DNA from 3 places in the Pseudoalteromonas sp. PAR1 genome. Region 3 is predicted to be linked to each of the others. Evidence: predicted binding sites of a transcription regulator. Region 3 holds the regulator's gene; each other region holds the start of a gene.
What was found. The regulator ArgR, encoded in region 3, controls arginine synthesis, uptake and breakdown. The targets are predictions, from matches to a motif close to ANTGAATANNTATTCANT.
Positions count from the first base shown of each region.

Region 1: a site for ArgR is predicted at 2,753-2,770, ahead of argA (amino-acid N-acetyltransferase). Genes of this name have one in related genera too.
Region 2: a site for ArgR is predicted at 1,557-1,574, ahead of QL229_RS17825 (OadG family transporter subunit). Genes of this name have one in related genera too.

Region 1 is NZ_CAMZMY010000020.1:47,359-53,186, reverse strand. Features, by position in the region: gene QL229_RS15715 (DUF3083 family protein) at 204-1,274, shown strand; gene argA (amino-acid N-acetyltransferase) at 1,349-2,689, opposite strand; gene sucD (succinate--CoA ligase subunit alpha) at 2,885-3,757, opposite strand; gene sucC (ADP-forming succinate--CoA ligase subunit beta) at 3,757-4,923, opposite strand; gene odhB (2-oxoglutarate dehydrogenase complex dihydrolipoyllysine-residue succinyltransferase) at 5,101-5,828, opposite strand, start outside.
Region 2 is NZ_CAMZMY010000027.1:18,431-24,258, reverse strand. Features, by position in the region: gene QL229_RS17835 (hypothetical protein) at 665-856, opposite strand; gene QL229_RS17830 (DUF1328 family protein) at 909-1,082, opposite strand; gene QL229_RS17825 (OadG family transporter subunit) at 1,615-1,863, shown strand; gene oadA (sodium-extruding oxaloacetate decarboxylase subunit alpha) at 1,879-3,651, shown strand; gene QL229_RS17815 (sodium ion-translocating decarboxylase subunit beta) at 3,662-4,792, shown strand; gene QL229_RS17810 (hypothetical protein) at 4,908-5,084, shown strand; gene QL229_RS17805 (peptidoglycan DD-metalloendopeptidase family protein) at 5,248-5,828, opposite strand, start outside.
Region 3 is NZ_CAMZMY010000001.1:309,886-315,713, reverse strand. Features, by position in the region: gene QL229_RS01450 (Fe(3+) ABC transporter substrate-binding protein) at 1-426, shown strand, start outside; gene QL229_RS01445 (iron ABC transporter permease) at 498-2,132, shown strand; gene QL229_RS01440 (ABC transporter ATP-binding protein) at 2,129-3,172, shown strand; gene QL229_RS01435 (Dyp-type peroxidase) at 3,234-4,133, shown strand; gene argR (transcriptional regulator ArgR) at 4,130-4,597, opposite strand; gene mdh (malate dehydrogenase) at 4,824-5,759, shown strand.

The sequences.
Region 1 (5,828 bases), on a different contig from region 3:
ATGGTGACAAAACTAATGCATTATTACAAAAACAAACCCTAACATACAGTAGTTGAACCATGTTTATTGAAGATAATAAGCCGATTATTGAATACATTGTTTACAGACGCTGCAAAATCGGTAAAAAAATTGTTCTAACGCAATAAAATGATCATTGACTAGCGATATAGTGCCGTCAGTTTCACTACCAATAAGGAAAAAAGATGGCTTCGCTCAATCAACATAGAGTCTATATTCCAAGCTCTGCGCGTGCTAACCAGTATGTGCTAGTTGAGTTTAAACCTACTGATGAGTTTTTTGCTCAGTTTAGTAATGTAAGCTGTGCTTATAAGCGTCTTGCAAGGGAGTTATTTGCACTATGTGATGAATATGAACTGCACAATGTACATCTGATCGCTAACGATAAGTTACCTGTCGTTCGTTACCATGATGAGGCATATAGTTTAGAAACCGCTAAGCAGATTTTATTTTTCTATAACCCACAATACCACGAAGCACATAATGTGTTTGCCGCTGATGAAGTAAAATGCAAAAAAATTCGTTTATTATTTTTGGCTACAGGTGAAGATATTCGTGCTAATGCAGCAAGTTTTCACCATAACGTACAGCGCGTAATAAACTCATTACAAGAAAAGCTATTAAGCGGTCAACCTCCACTTAAAATTCGCGATCACCAGCATCTTACTTATGATTTATTTGCTAAAGCAAAAGGTCACAAAGAAAGCTATGGCTATAAATTGCGTAGCTTATATCCACGCTATCTATCTCGCCAATGTCATTTACCAACACAGCACAGTGAAATGACTTATGCTGGGTTTTCTATTCCAGTAACCCGCGCGATTAAAACGCAATTTCAACATATGTTGAATGAAGAGAATTACACGCAATTTTATCAATATATTTTTGATGCATTTAAACGAGCTTGCGAAAAACGAGCGCTAACCCTTGGTGCTTTTATCGCTAATGGTACCCGCCCTATTGTTCGTAATAGCAATATTGATAACGCACAAAGTAACAGTGAACTGCAAAAGCTAACCTTTGATTGCAGCTCAGAGCAAGTGCAATTACAACATTATTGGGATGCAAATCAACTTGTTGATTCTTTACATTTTGTAATTGCCGCAGCCGATAAAGACAAGCATGACATTGGTTATGGTAAGTTTATGAATCAAGTGCAAAGCGCAATTAATGAAGTAACTGACGAGCTGGCCTTTAATCCAACGCGCCAAGATTTACGTGTGCGCTTTTATCAGCACATTAACTATGAGTATTAATTAAATACAATATATAAAATTAGAGGTGACGCACATGCGTCACCTTTTTTATAGCAACCCACTCAGTTGTACTATCAACGGTTTTTACTTAGTTTAGTAAGGTCCAGTCGCAGTACTTTAGAACGGCGCTCATAGTTATACAGTGCCTTTTTCTTCGCCGGTAACTCATCAACGGTCACCAATTCAAAGCTTTGTTCTAAAAACCAATGAATACTGCGTGTGGTTAAAGCGAATAAATGCGAGTAACCAGCACGTTTAGCTTTATTAATAATAAAACGCAGTAGGTAACTCCCTCTATCTGCATCTCGGTATTGTGGATGAACAGCCAGACTTGCAAACTCCCCCACTTGTTCTTCAGCAAATGGGTATAAAGCGGCACAGGCGATAATTAAACCATCACGCTCAATGACAGTAAATTGCTCTATTTCTATCTCAAGCTGCTCTCTAGAACGCCTAACTAAATAGCCCTGCTCTTCAAGCGGTCTGATCAGATTAATAATCCCGGTAATATCAGATATTGTTGCACTACGTAACTGTTCAGAGCTTTGCGGCGCGATTTGCGTACCAATGCCATCTAATGAGAAAAGCTCTTGTAATAATGCGCCATCTTCTTTGTAACTAACAAGATGACAACGATGTACGCCGCCACGACATGCATCAATGGCCGCTTGTAAGAATACCGTTGCACTTAAACATGAATCAGGTTGATTACGGTAGTTTGCTAAGACAGATTCTGCCTCATTTGGCATAAGCTCGGCAATTGCTTCACCGTTTTCATCCAAGATACCGGCCTCTTTACAAAAACCAAGCATTTTGTCGGCACGTAGTTTTAATGCAACCTGAGTTGCAATTTCTTCAGCGGTTAAATTAAAACTTTCACCTGTCACTGAGGCGGCAATCGGACCAAGGAGTACGATACTGTTATTGTTTAATTGATGACGAATCCCTTCAACATCAATACGTCTTACACGGCCTGAGTGATGATAATCAATGCCTTCGTCAACTCCTAAAGGCTGAGCGATAACAAAATTACCGCTGACCACATTCAAGTATGAGCCAGTCATAGGAGTACTACTTAGCGAGGTCGATAAACGTGCAGTAATATCGAACTGCATTGCACCCGCAACTTTCTTTATTACATCAAAAGTCGCGTTATCAGTAACACGTATTTCATTATGAAACTGACTAGTTATGCCAAATTCTTGCAGTGCCGCATTGAACTGTGGCCTTGCACCAAACACTAAAACAATTTTGATACCTAAGCTCGTTAATAATGCAACATCATTAATGATGCTACGACAACCTGGCTGATCAATTGCTTCTCCGCCGAGCATTACAACGAAAGTTTTACCTCGGTGAGCATTAACATAAGGAGTTGACTGGCGAAATCCATCTACCAATTCTGTGGTACGCACGTGATATTTACCTTTTTTAATAACAGCGTTTTATATAAAAACAAATAAACAAGGTATCAGTGTATGGAATTTTTATTCACAAATAAAGCATTATTATTCTCAATTTACAGCTAGAATTTTCGTGCACAAACTAGGAAACTCTCAGATACAAAAAAGGCCCGCATAAGCGAGCCTTTATTAAGAGATTAAAACTGATTACCAGCCTGTTTTCTCTTTAAGTGCAGCACCGATGTCAGCTAGTGAACGTACAGTTTTTACGCCAGCAGCTTCTAATGCAGCAAATTTCTCATCAGCAGTACCTTTACCACCTGCGATGATTGCACCTGCGTGACCCATGCGCTTACCTGGAGGAGCCGTAACACCTGCAATGTAAGAAACAACTGGTTTAGTCACGTTGTGCTTGATGTATTCTGCAGCTTCTTCTTCTGCAGTACCACCGATTTCACCGATCATTACGATTGCTTCAGTTTGCTCGTCTTTTTCGAACATTTCTAAAACGTCGATGAAGTTAGTGCCAGGGATTGGGTCACCACCGATACCAACACATGTTGATTGGCCGAAACCAGCGTCAGTAGTTTGTTTAACCGCTTCGTAAGTTAAAGTACCAGAACGTGATACGATACCTACTTTACCAGGCTTGTGGATGTGACCAGGCATGATACCGATCTTCGTTTCACCCGGAGTGATAACACCTGGGCAGTTAGGACCGATCATACGAACACCAGTTTGCTCAAGCTTAACTTTAACGTCAACCATGTCTAGTGTTGGGATACCTTCAGTGATACAAACGATAAGCTCGATGCCAGCATCGATAGCTTCTAAGATTGCATCTTTACAGAAAGGTGCTGGTACATAGATAACTGATGCAGTTGCGCCAGTTGCTTCAACAGCGTCACGTACTGTGTTGAATACTGGAAGACCAAGGTGCGTTTGACCGCCTTTACCTGGGCTTACACCACCAACCATTTGTGTACCGTACTCAAGCGCTTGCTCAGAGTGGAAAGTACCTTGGCCACCTGTGAAACCTTGACAGATAACTTTTGTATCTTTATTGATTAATACAGACATTATTTGCCCTCCGCAGCAGCAACAACTTTTTCAGCTGCGTCTGTTAGTGATTCAGCAGCGATGATGTTAAGGTCAGAATTAGCAAGTACTTCACGACCTAGTTCAGCGTTAGTACCTTCTAAACGTACTACTACAGGAACGTTTACGCCTACTTCTTTAACTGCGCCAATGATACCTTCAGCGATCATGTCACAACGTACGATACCACCAAAGATGTTAACTAAAACAGCTTTAACGTTGTCGTCAGATAAGATGATCTTGAATGCTTCAGATACACGCTCTTTAGTAGCACCACCACCAACATCTAGGAAGTTAGCTGGCTTACCACCGTGTAGGTTTACGATGTCCATAGTACCCATTGCAAGGCCTGCACCGTTAACCATACAACCAACGTTACCGTCTAGTGCAACGTAGTTAAGCTCGAAGCTTGCAGCGTGAGCTTCACGTGCATCTTCTTGTGAAGGATCGTGCATTTCACGGATTTTAGGTTGACGGTAAAGCGCGTTACCATCTACACCGATTTTACCGTCTAGACAGTGAAGGTTACCTTCGTCTGTAATTACTAGCGGGTTGATTTCTAATAGTGCGAAATCGAAATCGTTGAACATGTTAGCAAGACCCATGAAGATCTTAACGAACTGTTTCATTTGAGTAGGGTTTAAACCTAGTTTGAAGCCTAATTCACGAGCTTGGTATGCTTGTGGACCAACTAGTGGATCGATCTCAGCTTTGTGAATTAGTTCTGGAGTTTCTTCTGCAACTTGCTCGATTTCAACACCACCTTCAGTAGATGCCATGAAAACAACTTTACGAGAAGCACGATCTACTACAGCGCCAAGGTATAATTCGTTAGCGATGTCAGTGCAGCTTTCAACAAGGATTTTAGCTACTGGCTGACCATTTTCGTCTGTTTGGTAAGTAACTAAGTTTTTACCTAACCAGTTCGCAGCGAACTCTTTTACTTCGTCGATTGTTTTAACTAGCTTAACACCGCCAGCTTTACCACGGCCACCTGCGTGAACCTGTGTTTTAACAACCCACATATCACCGCCGATTTTCTCAGCAGCTGCTGCAGCTTCTTCAGGTGTATCGCAAGCGAAACCTTGAGAAACTGGTAAACCATATTCGGCAAAAAGTTGTTTTGCCTGATACTCATGCAAATTCATGATGCTTTATCCAATTTTTTATACTAAAAGAGCTGAATATTTATGCAAAATAAACAGCTATCCCAAATTGCGCACTTAGTATAAATCCCAAGGCTCCACATGAAAACCCCAGTTAGACCAAAGGCGCAAAAAAAAAGCTGTGAACAGGGTTCACAGCTTAGTTTTTATACAACCAAATTAAACATCTAGTAGTAAACGAGTTGGATCTTCAAGTAACTCTTTAATTGTTACTAGGAAGCCTACTGATTCTTTACCATCGATTTGGCGGTGATCGTAAGATAACGCTAAATACATCATTGGTAAGATTTCAACTTTACCATTAACAGCCATTGGGCGATCTTGGATTTTATGCATACCCAAGATTGAAGACTGTGGCAAGTTGATGATAGGTGTAGAAAGTAATGAACCGAATACACCACCGTTAGTAATTGTGAAGTTACCACCAGTCATATCTTCGATAGATAGTTTACCGTCACGACCTTTAAGTGCTAATTCACGGATACCTTTTTCGATTTCTGCCACTGATAGCTTGTCACAGTCTTTAAGAACTGGTGTAACAAGACCACGTGGAGTTGAAACCGCAATGCTGATGTCGAAGTAGTTATGATAAACGATATCATCACCATCGATAGATGCATTCACCTCAGGGAAACGCTTAAGTGCTTCAGTAACTGCTTTCACGTAGAAAGACATGAAACCTAAACGGATACCATGACGCTTTTCGAACACTTCTTGATACTGCTTACGAAGATCCATGATTGGCTTCATGTTAACTTCGTTGAATGTAGTTAACATTGCAGTTGAGTTTTTCGCTTCAAGAAGACGATTAGCGATAGTTTTACGTAAACGTGTCATAGGAACACGTTTTTGTGTACGGTCACCCATAGGTGCTGCTGGCGCTGCTT
Region 2 (5,828 bases), on a different contig from region 3:
GAAAGAGTAAAGTTGCTAACTTGAGGCTCGCGTAGGCGTGAAATTTATTTCGCGCGATTTTCTCAATTAATGCAGCTTTAAGTCGGGCTTTAGCCCGTTATGTATGAGTGATAAAACATGTGTCGCCATAAATGACGACCTACGTGACGTAGGTTAGAGCGGAGTGAAACCCACAAGTTAGCGAGTTTCTATGGGAAAGAGTAAAGTTGCTAACTTGAGGCTCGCGTAGGCGTGAAATTTATTTCGCGCGATTTTCTCAATTAATGCAGCTGTAAGTCGGGCTTTAGCCCGTTATGTATGAGTGATAAAACATGTGTCGCCATAAATGACGACCTACGTGACGTAGGTTAGAGCGGAGTGAAACCCACAAGTTAGCGAGTTTCTATGGGAAAGAGTAAAGTTGCTAACTTGAGGCTCGCGTAGGCGTGAAATTTATTTCGCGCGATTTTCTCAATTAATGCAGCTGTAAGTCGGGCTTTAGCCCGTTATGTATGAGTGATAAAACATGTGTCGCCATAAATGACGACCAATATGACATAGGTTAGAACGGAGTGAAACCCAACAAGTTAGCGAGTTTCTTGACACAAGCAGTAGGCAACCTAAAGTTGCTAACTTGCATACACAAAAAAGCGGCACTAGGCCGCTTTTTTCGTAAGGTGTGATATTAGCAGTTAGTTTCTTCTGCTTTAACACCTTCTTTAACTTCTTCACATGCATCTTCAACTGCATTTTGTGTATCAGTGATTGCTTCATCTATACGCTCACCGGCTTCCTCTGCTGAGTTGTCTTCACAACCCATAATGAATAAACCTGAAAATAGGGCGATAGTAGCGGCTTTTAAAGTTGAATTTTTCATAACTAAATTCCTTGTAAATTAAATATTAGGGTTAATTAAATTTTAACTTGCTTTACTTAGGTACGTTGCCTCTAAGAGCACCTGACACTAACGAAATAACAAGCAATACTAAAAAAATGAAAAAGATAATCTTAGCAATGCCTGCTGCGGCTCCAGCAATACCGCCAAAACCTAACACTGCAGCGATTAATGCAATAACTAAAAAAGTAATGGTCCAGCGTAACATAGTGGTCTCCTTGCCTAATTAATTTTTCAAATGGTCGAGTTGAATAAAGCGAGTTTTATGCCAATCATTATTATCTTTATATTTCAGTTGTTTAGCGGTTTTTGTGGGCGGGGCATGGTTATTCTTTTGGTAACTTTTACGATCAAGCGTGTAACTTATTCATAGTGATATTTTTTCATATTAATTAAATTCATTTTATATTTAGTTTTGTCCTTATTGGTAAGACCAATTTCACGCTTTGTCATGAGTTGTTACTGTAACACCTTGTTAAGCAGGGTTTTTGAACAGAACTTGCTTTTCGTCGGTTTGTTTTAATATAACTGATGGCTATATTCATTATTTTTATCATCTATAACGTAAGGTTAATTGCTGAAATAGTATGGTGTTAATTAGTTGTGCTCTATGTTATTTTGAGTTTAATTGGTTTTACCAATTTACAATAGGCTATACAAATTATTTTTGTTTGTTATTATTGCTGAATAAATATTTAACAAAAATGATTTTTTATTTTTAATCATCGAAGGGGAGTTGTATGGATATTGGTGAATTGCTCACAACTGCAGGCAGCTTAATGGTAACAGGCATGGTTGGCGTGTTTGTTTTTCTGAGCATTTTAATATCTGCGGTTATTTTAATGTCGAAAGTTGTAAGCCGATTCGATGATCCTACAAGTGTAGAGCCAACACGAACAGCAAAAATTCAACCTCAACAGGGTGTGCCTCAGGCACATATTGCCGCGATCAGCGCTGCAATTGCACAATTTCGAAATAAACAAAAATAATGGGGCAGCTTAAACATGGCTAAATTAAAACTTACAGAATTAGTATTGCGTGACGCTCATCAGTCTTTATTGGCCACGCGTATGCGTTTAGACGACATGCTACCCATGGCTGAAAAACTTGATAATGCAGGTTATTGGTCTATTGAATCATGGGGTGGAGCAACCTTTGACTCATGTATCCGTTATTTAGGTGAAGATCCTTGGCAACGTATTCGCGAATTAAAAGCGGCAATGCCAAATACTAAACAGCAAATGCTATTGCGCGGACAAAACCTTTTAGGCTACCGCCATTATGCAGACGATGTTGTCGAAAAGTTTGTAGAACGAGCCCATAAAAATGGTGTAGATGTGTTCCGAATTTTCGATGCTATGAACGATGTACGTAATCTTGAAACTGCAATTAAAGCAGCGGTTAAAGTAGGCGCACACGCTCAAGGTACTATTTCGTACACCGTAAGCCCAGTACACACACTTGATATGTGGCTTAAACTTGCGAAACAGCTCGAAGAACTAGGCTGTCATTCTATTTGTATTAAAGATATGGCTGGTTTATTGAAGCCATATGATTGTGAGCAGTTAATCAAAGGTTTAAAAGAAACCGTATCTATTCCTATCGCGATGCAATGTCACGCGACGACAGGATTAAGTACTGCAACTTACCAAAAAGCTATAGATGCAGGTATCGATATGCTTGATACCGCAATTTCATCTATGAGTATGACTTATGGTCATAGCGCCACAGAAACAATCGTGTCGATTGTTGAAGGCACAGAGCGAGATACCGGCCTAGATTTAAACCAACTAGAAGAAATTGCCGCTTACTTCCGTGATGTTCGTAAAAAATATGCTGCTTTTGAAGGTAGCCTAAAAGGTGTTGATGGCCGTATCTTATTAGCACAAGTGCCAGGTGGTATGTTAACTAACATGGAAAACCAGCTTAAAGAGCAAGGTGCTGCCGATAAGCTTGATCAAGTATTACTTGAGATCCCACGTGTTCGTGAAGACTTAGGCTATATTCCACTGGTTACTCCAACGTCTCAAATTGTCGGTACGCAAGCGGTACTTAATGTATTGACTGGTGAGCGCTATAAAACGATTACCAAAGAAACCGCAGGTGTACTTAAAGGTGAGTACGGTGCAACGCCGGCGCCTATGAATAAAGAGCTACAAGAACGTGTTCTAGATGGCGCAGAAGCAATTACTTGTCGTCCTGCAGATAAACTTGAACCTGAACTTGAGAAGCTAGAAGCTGAATTATTAAAAGAAGCTAAAGAGCAAGGTTTAGAGCTTGCTGATGATGTGATTGATGATGTGCTCACCTATGCATTGTTTCCACAAATTGGTCTTAAGTTTATTAAAAACCGAAATAATCCTGATGCATTTGAAGCTATTCCTACAGGTGAAGTTGCTAAGCCAGAAAGCAAACCAGCTGCTGCAAACTCAGTAAAAGCTGAGCAATACAGCGTTAAAGTTGATGGCAAAGTTTACGATGTCGTTGTAGCACAAGGTGGTGAGCTTAAAGAGGTGACTTTAAAAGACAGTGAGTTAATTCCTCAGTCTGCTTCAGCATCTGCTGGCGAAACTTTAAACGCGCCATTGGCGGGTAATATTTTCAAAGTGAAAGTAAAGCCAGGCCAAACAGTAAACCAAGGTGATGTAGTTATCATTATGGAAGCGATGAAAATGGAAACTGAAATTCGCGCTGCACATACCGGCACGGTTGCTGAAGTTTTAGTTGCCGAAGGTGATTCTGTTGCCACTGGCGATGCATTAATCGCACTGGCGTAGGAGACAGAGAATGGATGGTCTTTTAAATCTCTGGCATGCAACAGGTATCGCTAACTTTACCTTTCCTGCCTTGATCATGATTGCGGTTGGTTGCTTATTGTTATATCTAGCAATTGCTCGTAATTTTGAACCCTTGCTATTGTTACCAATAGGCTTCGGGGCGATCTTAACGAATATTCCTGCTGCAGGCTTATCTGAACCGGGTGGACTGCTTTATTATGTGTATCACATAGGGATTGATTCTGGGGTGTTTCCACTTCTGATCTTCATGGGGGTTGGCGCGCTGACAGACTTTAGTGCCTTGATAGCAAATCCGCGTATGTTGTTGCTAGGCGCGGCTGCGCAGTTTGGTATTTTCGCTACTTTATTTGGTGCAATTCTACTTAACTTTATTCCGGGCTTTGAATTTACGCTACAAGATGCATCGGCAATTGCCATTATTGGTGGTGCGGATGGTCCAACGGCTATTTTCTTAGCATCTAAATTGGCACCAGACTTACTTGGGGCTATCGCAGTAGCGGCTTATTCATATATGGCACTAGTGCCAATTATTCAGCCACCAATTATGCGTGCACTAACAACGCAAGCAGAGCGCGAAATTCAAATGCCGCAACTTCGTACTGTATCGAAAAAAGAGAAGATTATTTTTCCTTTAATGGTGCTTAGTTTAACTATCTTGTTTTTACCAGCTGCAACACCGCTTGTAGGCATGTTCTGCTTAGGTAACTTGATGCGCGAATCGGGTGTGGTCGATCGTTTAAGTAACAGTGCACAAAATGAAATCATCAACATTACCACGATTTTCTTAGGCTTAGCGGTAGGTTCAAAGCTTGCTGCTGATAAGTTCTTAACGGTAGAAACTATCGGTATTTTGGTGTTAGGTGCATTAGCGTTTGCGATTGGTACAGCTTCAGGGGTGTTTATGGCAAAAGGTCTTAATAAGATCTCTAAATCGCCAATAAACCCATTAGTAGGCGCTGCAGGTGTTTCAGCGGTACCAATGGCAGCACGTGTGGTGAATAAAGTAGGTCTTGAAAGCAATCCGCATAACTTCTTATTAATGCATGCTATGGGACCAAACGTTGCAGGGGTATTAGGAAGTGCCGTTGCAGCAGGTATTTTGTTAGCGATTGTTGGCTAAGTCGATTTACTTCCAACCGACTGGCGCAGTAATTTTACTGCGCTTTTTTTTGCCTATAGACTAGGGGCACCCTAAAGAAATTGTAGTTAAATGATAGTTGTGTAAGGAAGCCACCATGAATATCTTTATTATCTTACTATGCCTTTTTGTTGCCTTGGTTATTCTAATACCGCTACTTGAAAAGTATCAGTCTAAAATGGGGCTTGATGGCGCTACAAAATACGCAAAGTACATTTGGCCACTGGTGATGATTTCGCTAATTATTCAACTTATTTATGTTTTATTAAGGTAATAATAGCTTCTGTGTTGTGTTTTATTTCAGGCATGAATCGCGCCTGCGCAAGCTCATACTTGCTTTCAATTATTGAAGAGAATAAAGGTCATTAAGGCTGATTTTGTGGCAGGCACTAAAAAGCCGCTTCATCATTGAAGCGGCTTTTTTAATGTTTACTCAATTACTTATTTAACGCTAATTGTAACTCACGGTTACGTTGTAATTGCGCTAAGAAGTTATCAGCAATCGGTTTAAACTTAGCTAGCTCATCACGCGGTAAAGGCTCTGATTTAGGTAGTTTGACCGTTTTCGGATTACGGTGTACACCGTTTACTAAGAATTCATAGTGTAAGTGTGGGCCAGTTACACGGCCAGTCGCACCAACCGTACCAATTTTTTGCCCCTGCTTCACTTTTTGACCTGTTTTTACCAGACGTTTGTTCAAGTGAAGGTATTTAGTTACATATTGAGTGCCGTGGCTAATAAATACGTAGTTACCATTGTATTTGCTGTAACCCGCTTTAATCACTTTACCATTACCCGATGAAACTACCGGTGTACCTGTGCGAGCAGCATAATCAATACCATTATGCGGCTTAACAGTTTTAGTTACAGGGTGTAAACGGCGAGGGTTGAAGCTTGAGCTAATATACTTAAAGTTAACAGGCGCGCGTAAAAAAGCTTTTTTCATACTACGGCCTTCAGGCGTATAGAAGTTACCATCAGTATGGCGAATCGCTGTATAACGTTCACCTTGGTTTA
Region 3 (5,828 bases):
GGTAACGACAGAGCGCAAGTCAAAGCTGTGAAAGAAGGATTATGTGATCTGGCATTAGGCAACAGCTACTATTTTGGTAAAATGATGCAAGATGAGCAGCAAAAGTCATGGGCCGAAGCAGTTAATATTAACTTTCCAAACCAAACCAATCGTGGCTCACATATTAATGTTTCGGGTGTTGTTATGACGCGATACGCTAAAAATCCGGAAAATGCCTTGAAACTGATTGAGTATATGACCGACAATAAAGCGCAAAATATGTATGCTTCGGTCAATATGGAATACCCAGTAAAGCAAGGGGTTGCATTGTCTGAGATGGTTGCGTCATGGGGTGAGTTTAAAGAAGATAGTCTTGCTCTTGATGAAATAAGTAAATACCGTCCTGTTGCGTTAAAGCTAATTGACGAAGTAAAGTTTGACTTATAACGAGGTTTTTCCTCGTCTTTTATAAAAGCTGTTTTTTAACAGCTTTTATTTTATCTGGTATTAATCCACTTATGCATGTGAAGTTTTCGTTGTCGCGTTGGCAAGTATTGGCTTGGCTAATCGGTTTGCTACTTGTTACGCCGCTAGGTTTTTTATTGTTTGAATCTCTGCAAGGTGGTTCGGATGTCTTTCAGCATTTATTTGATACGGTTTTGTGGGACTACACGCGTAATACCCTTGTACTCATAGCAGGGGTTGGGTTATTGAGCTGTGTTATTGCGCTGCCGCTTGCGTGGTTGACTGCGTACTGTGAATTTCCTGGTCGAAAACACTTTGAATGGGCACTGATGCTGCCTTTGGCAATGCCAACTTATCTCATTGCTTATGTTTATACGGACTTACTTGATTATGCTGGGCCTGTGCAAATTGCGCTCAGGGACTGGTTTGATTGGCAGTCACCCGATGATTATTGGTTTTTTGATATTCGAACTTTGCCGGGGGCAATTATTATGATTGCATTAGTATTGTATCCGTATCTTTATCTTATTTTTAAAACGGCCTTAAGAGAGCAATCTTTTAAATTAGTGCAAGCTAGTCAGTTAATGGGGTTATCGCCATTACAAAGCTTTTTACGGGTAAGTTTACCGCTTGGTCGAGGGGCAATTGTGGCAGGAGTTACGTTAATCAGTATGGAAGCTATGGCTGATTTTGCTACTGTTAATTACTTTGCAGTGAGCACACTAACGACCGCTGTTTACGATACCTGGCTTGGCTATTATTCATTAACCGCTGCGGCAAAAATATCAGGCATTATGCTGCTTATTTTGTTTCTCACTATTATGGTTGAGCGCTTTAGTCGTCGTAATCAAGCTGTGTATGAACGCCAGTCGAGCATTAACAGCGCAACCTTATATCGCTTAAAAGGTAGCACAGCATGGGCTGCAAGTTTAGTCTGCACAGTTGTGTTGGTACTTGCTTTTGTCTTGCCAGTTGGAGTGCTTGTTAAATACGCCATTGTTTATGCGGATGAAGCATGGAATGGGGCATTTTTTAATTATGCTTGGCAGAGCTTTAAAGTCGCCATTGTTGTCAGCCTAGTGACAATCCTTCTTAGCTTGTTGGTATTGTTTTATCAGCGTATTGCTAAACAAGCGTATCCACTCATTCCGGGGCGTTTAGCAAGTACGGGTTATGCGCTACCGGGTACGGTACTGGCGATTGCGGTATTGTTACCACTTACACAAATTGATGATGCACTTAATCAATGGCTTGAACCAATAGGTTTATCGCCGGGTTTACTTCTGAGTGGGACATTATTTGCGATGATTTTTGCGTATATTGTGCGCTTTTACGCGATTGCACATGGCGCCCTTGAAAGCAGCTTTTTACGTATTAGCCCTTCTCTTGATATGGCAAGTCAATCTATGGGTAAAAGTGCATTTCAAACCTTGTATAAAGTACATCTGCCTTTACTTAAACGTGGCATTTTAACCGCTGGGCTTCTGGTATTTATTGAATGTATGAAAGAGCTACCCGCGGCCTTGTTATTACGACCGTTTAATTTTGAAACTCTTGCAACTCATGTTTTTCAATATGTTAGTGATGAGCAGTTAGAGTTAGCGTCTATCTCAGCCCTGTTTATTGTGTTAGTCGGGCTTATTCCTTTGTATTTCGTTAATCGTTCGATGGAGCAAAATCATTCATGAGTCATTTGATAATTAAAAATTTAGCTTATCAATACAATGGCACTAAGGTATTGGATGCGCTTAATTTGAATGTTGAACAAGACGAAATCGTCTGCCTGCTTGGGGCAAGTGGTTGCGGTAAAACAACGACTTTAAAAGCGATTGCCGGAATTATAGAGCCCTCACAAGGTTTTATGAGCATTGATTCGCTTGTCGTTAATGACGACAAGCATTTTGTTGCACCAGAAAAACGTAATATTGGCATGATGTTTCAAGATTACGCGTTATTTCCTCACTTATCGGTGAGCGACAATATTGCATTTGGTTTAACCAATATGAGTAAGTCGCAAAAGCGTGAGCGCGTGGATGAAATGCTGAGCTTAGTTAAGTTAACTGGCTGTGCAGAACGTTATCCGCATCAATTATCAGGTGGTCAACAACAGCGTGTTGCAATTGCTCGTGCGCTTGCTTATAAACCCAGCTTGTTATTACTTGATGAGCCATTTTCTAATATCGATACGCAGGTTCGCTTTGAGTTAATTGCCGACATCCGCCGTATCATTAAAGCTCAGCAAGTATCAGCAGTGTTTGTTACCCATTCGAAGGAAGAGGCGTTTGCGTTTGCTGACACCTTGGCTGTAATGCATGGTGGAAAAATAGCCCAACAAGGCTCATCAGAACAGTTATTTAGCCAACCTAACTCAAAGGAGGTTGCAGAGTTTCTTGGTACAGGCATATACTTAACGGCGAAAGTCTTAACGCCAACTGAATACGAAACGGCGTTTGGTGTAATACATTCACTCACAGTAAATAACAGTGCTCACAAACAAGGGCAAGTTTATGTACGGCCTCATTATATTCAGTTATGTGAAGCTGAACAGAGTGATGAAAATAGCCTGACAATTTTGCACAGACGCTTTATAGGCACACGTTATGTTTATCGTGTGAATATAGCGGGGCAGGAGTGTGAAGTCGCTGCAGAGCAAGACCGCGTGTTTGCAGTTGAGCAGCCTGTAAAAATAAAAATAATGCCGCACACAGTCAATTTTTTTCATGATTAGTACTGCTTAACAATCTTGAATTCTTGGCTAGGTGCAAATAACGAGAAGCTAAGGATTCACTATGGCGCAAGCGCAATCTGGGATTTGTGCTGAAGCAAACTTACATGGTTTGCACCTGTTTTTTAATGTTTATGATGGCCATGACGAGTCATTACGTAAAAAGTTAAAACGCGTGAGCGTCATTCAAGATGAGTTTGCGGATCAGTTCTCAGAAGCCATGCTGTCGTGCGTGGTTGCGCTTGGTGCGCAATATTGGCCGCATATTTTGCCTGAGTTTATTCCAAGTCAATTACAAAGCTTTCCTAATGTGACTCATAGTGAACATGTTATGAGTGCACAGCCATTTGATTTATTTGTACAAATTCGTTCAGACCGTGAAGATGTTAACCATCTTTTTGCCCTACAGATCCTGAAATTATTTACGCCAGATGTAGAGCTTGTGGAGCAAGTGCGTAACTTTCGTTTTTTAGATGGCCGCGACTTTAACGGCTTTATTTATGCGGGTGACACCCCTCATGGTAGACAAAAGCGCAGTACGGCATTGATAGACAGACCGGGGCATTTTGAAGATCAAGGCAGCTACATTCATGTTCAGCGCTTTGTGCACGATTTAAGTGTTTGGCAACATTTGTCGTTATCAGAGCAAGAGCAAATTATGGGGCGTACTCGGCTTGATAACACCTTAATTATGCCTGCACTCGAAACTAGTCATGCAGTGCGTAGTGAACTAAAAGATGAAAATGGCCAGCCGTTGATACTTAATCAGAGCATGCCGTTTGGTGATGTTCATAAGCAGGGTATTTTAATGGTGTCATGTGCCGCGCAAGGTGATGCGTTTGAGCAGGTATTAAAGAGTCGCTTGGGGCAGGGCGATTGCTACGACCATTGGCTTGATTTTACTCAAGCCGATATGGGGTCGGCGTTTTTCGCCCCGTCAGTAAACTTTTTGAAGCAGCTTTAAACTGTATCGAATAAAGTGCGCACGCGATCAAGCGTGACATCTATTTCAGAAATCTTTGCAGGAGCGATAAAAATTGTGTCGTCACCTGCAATTGTACCAAGTACCCCATCGGCTTTACCTAATGAGTCTAGTAAGCGCGCGATAAGTTGTGCTGCACCTGGGCTGGTACGAATAATAATCATCATTTCGTTATGCATAATATCGATAACGAGTTGACGCAATGGGCTTTTCGCTGTTGGTACTCCCATTTCAGCGGGTAAGCAATACACCATTTCTTGTTTTGCATTACGTGTGCGTACCGCGCCAAACTTGCTTAACATGCGAGAGACTTTACTTTGGCTTATGTTGTCGAAGCCTTGATCTTTTAATGCTTCGACAATCTCACCTTGTGAGCCGAAGTTTTCTTCTTTTAATAGCGCTTTGAACGCTTTGATTAGTGCTTCTTGTTTGTCTTGTGGTTGCATGTTGCCGTATCTGTAGTCATAAAACGTGAAGTAATTCTACACAACTCTGCATACTTATGCAGTACTAGTTTACATTTCTCGCCCTAAATGCTGTGTGTTTACAGTATAGTTTACAACTATGGTCGAAATTATACGCGAAATAAGCAGGATAAATTTGTTTTTAGTCGCTAATTTCATTATCTTTAGGGCCACAAATATTTCCTACCTCAAATTACGGAGAATTCCAATGAAAGTTGCTGTTTTAGGCGCAGCTGGCGGTATCGGCCAAGCATTGTCTTTATTATTAAAAACAAGTTTACCTGCAGGTTCTGAATTATCATTATACGATGTTGCCCCTGTTGTTCCTGGTGTAGCGGTTGATCTTTCTCACATCCCAACAGACGTTAAAGTTGAAGGTTTCGGTGCTGATAACCTAGACGATGCTTTAGTTGGTTGTGATATCGTTCTTATCCCAGCGGGTATGCCGCGTAAGCCGGGTATGGACCGTGCGGACCTTTTCAACGTAAACGCAGGTATCATCAAAACATTAGCTGAAGGCATCGTTAAAAACTGTCCTAAAGCGTTAGTTGGTATCATTACTAACCCAGTAAACGGCACTGTGCCAATCGTTGCTGAAGTATTCAAAAAAGCGGGTACTTACGATGCTGGCCGTGTATTCGGTATCACAACACTTGACGTGATCCGTTCAGAAGCATTTGTTGCTGAACTTAAAGGTTTAAGCGCTACTGACGTTAAAGTTCCAGTGATCGGTGGCCACTCAGGCACTACAATCCTTCCTCTTCTATCTCAAGTTGAAGGTGTTACTTTCACTGACGAAGAAGTGGCAGCATTAACTCCACGTATCCAAAACGCAGGTACTGAAGTTGTTAACGCTAAAGCGGGTGGCGGTTCAGCGACTCTTTCAATGGGTGCAGCAGCAGCACGTTTCTGTATGTCTTTAGTTAAAGGCTTACAAGGTGAAGAAGTGGTTGATTACGCATACGTTGCAGTTGAAAACGGTGACGCAGCATACTTTGCACACCCAGTACGTTTAGGTAAGAACGGTGTTGAAGAAATTCTTTCTTACGGTGAATTAAGCGCTTTCGAAGAGCAAGCTAAAAACGACATGCTTGAAACGCTTAATAAAGACATCCAAGAAGGTGTTGATTTCATCAACGGTTAATTCCGATAGATGATAGGTGCTATTAAAGCACCTAAAACAAAAAAGCCTGCATATGCAGGCTTTTTTAAT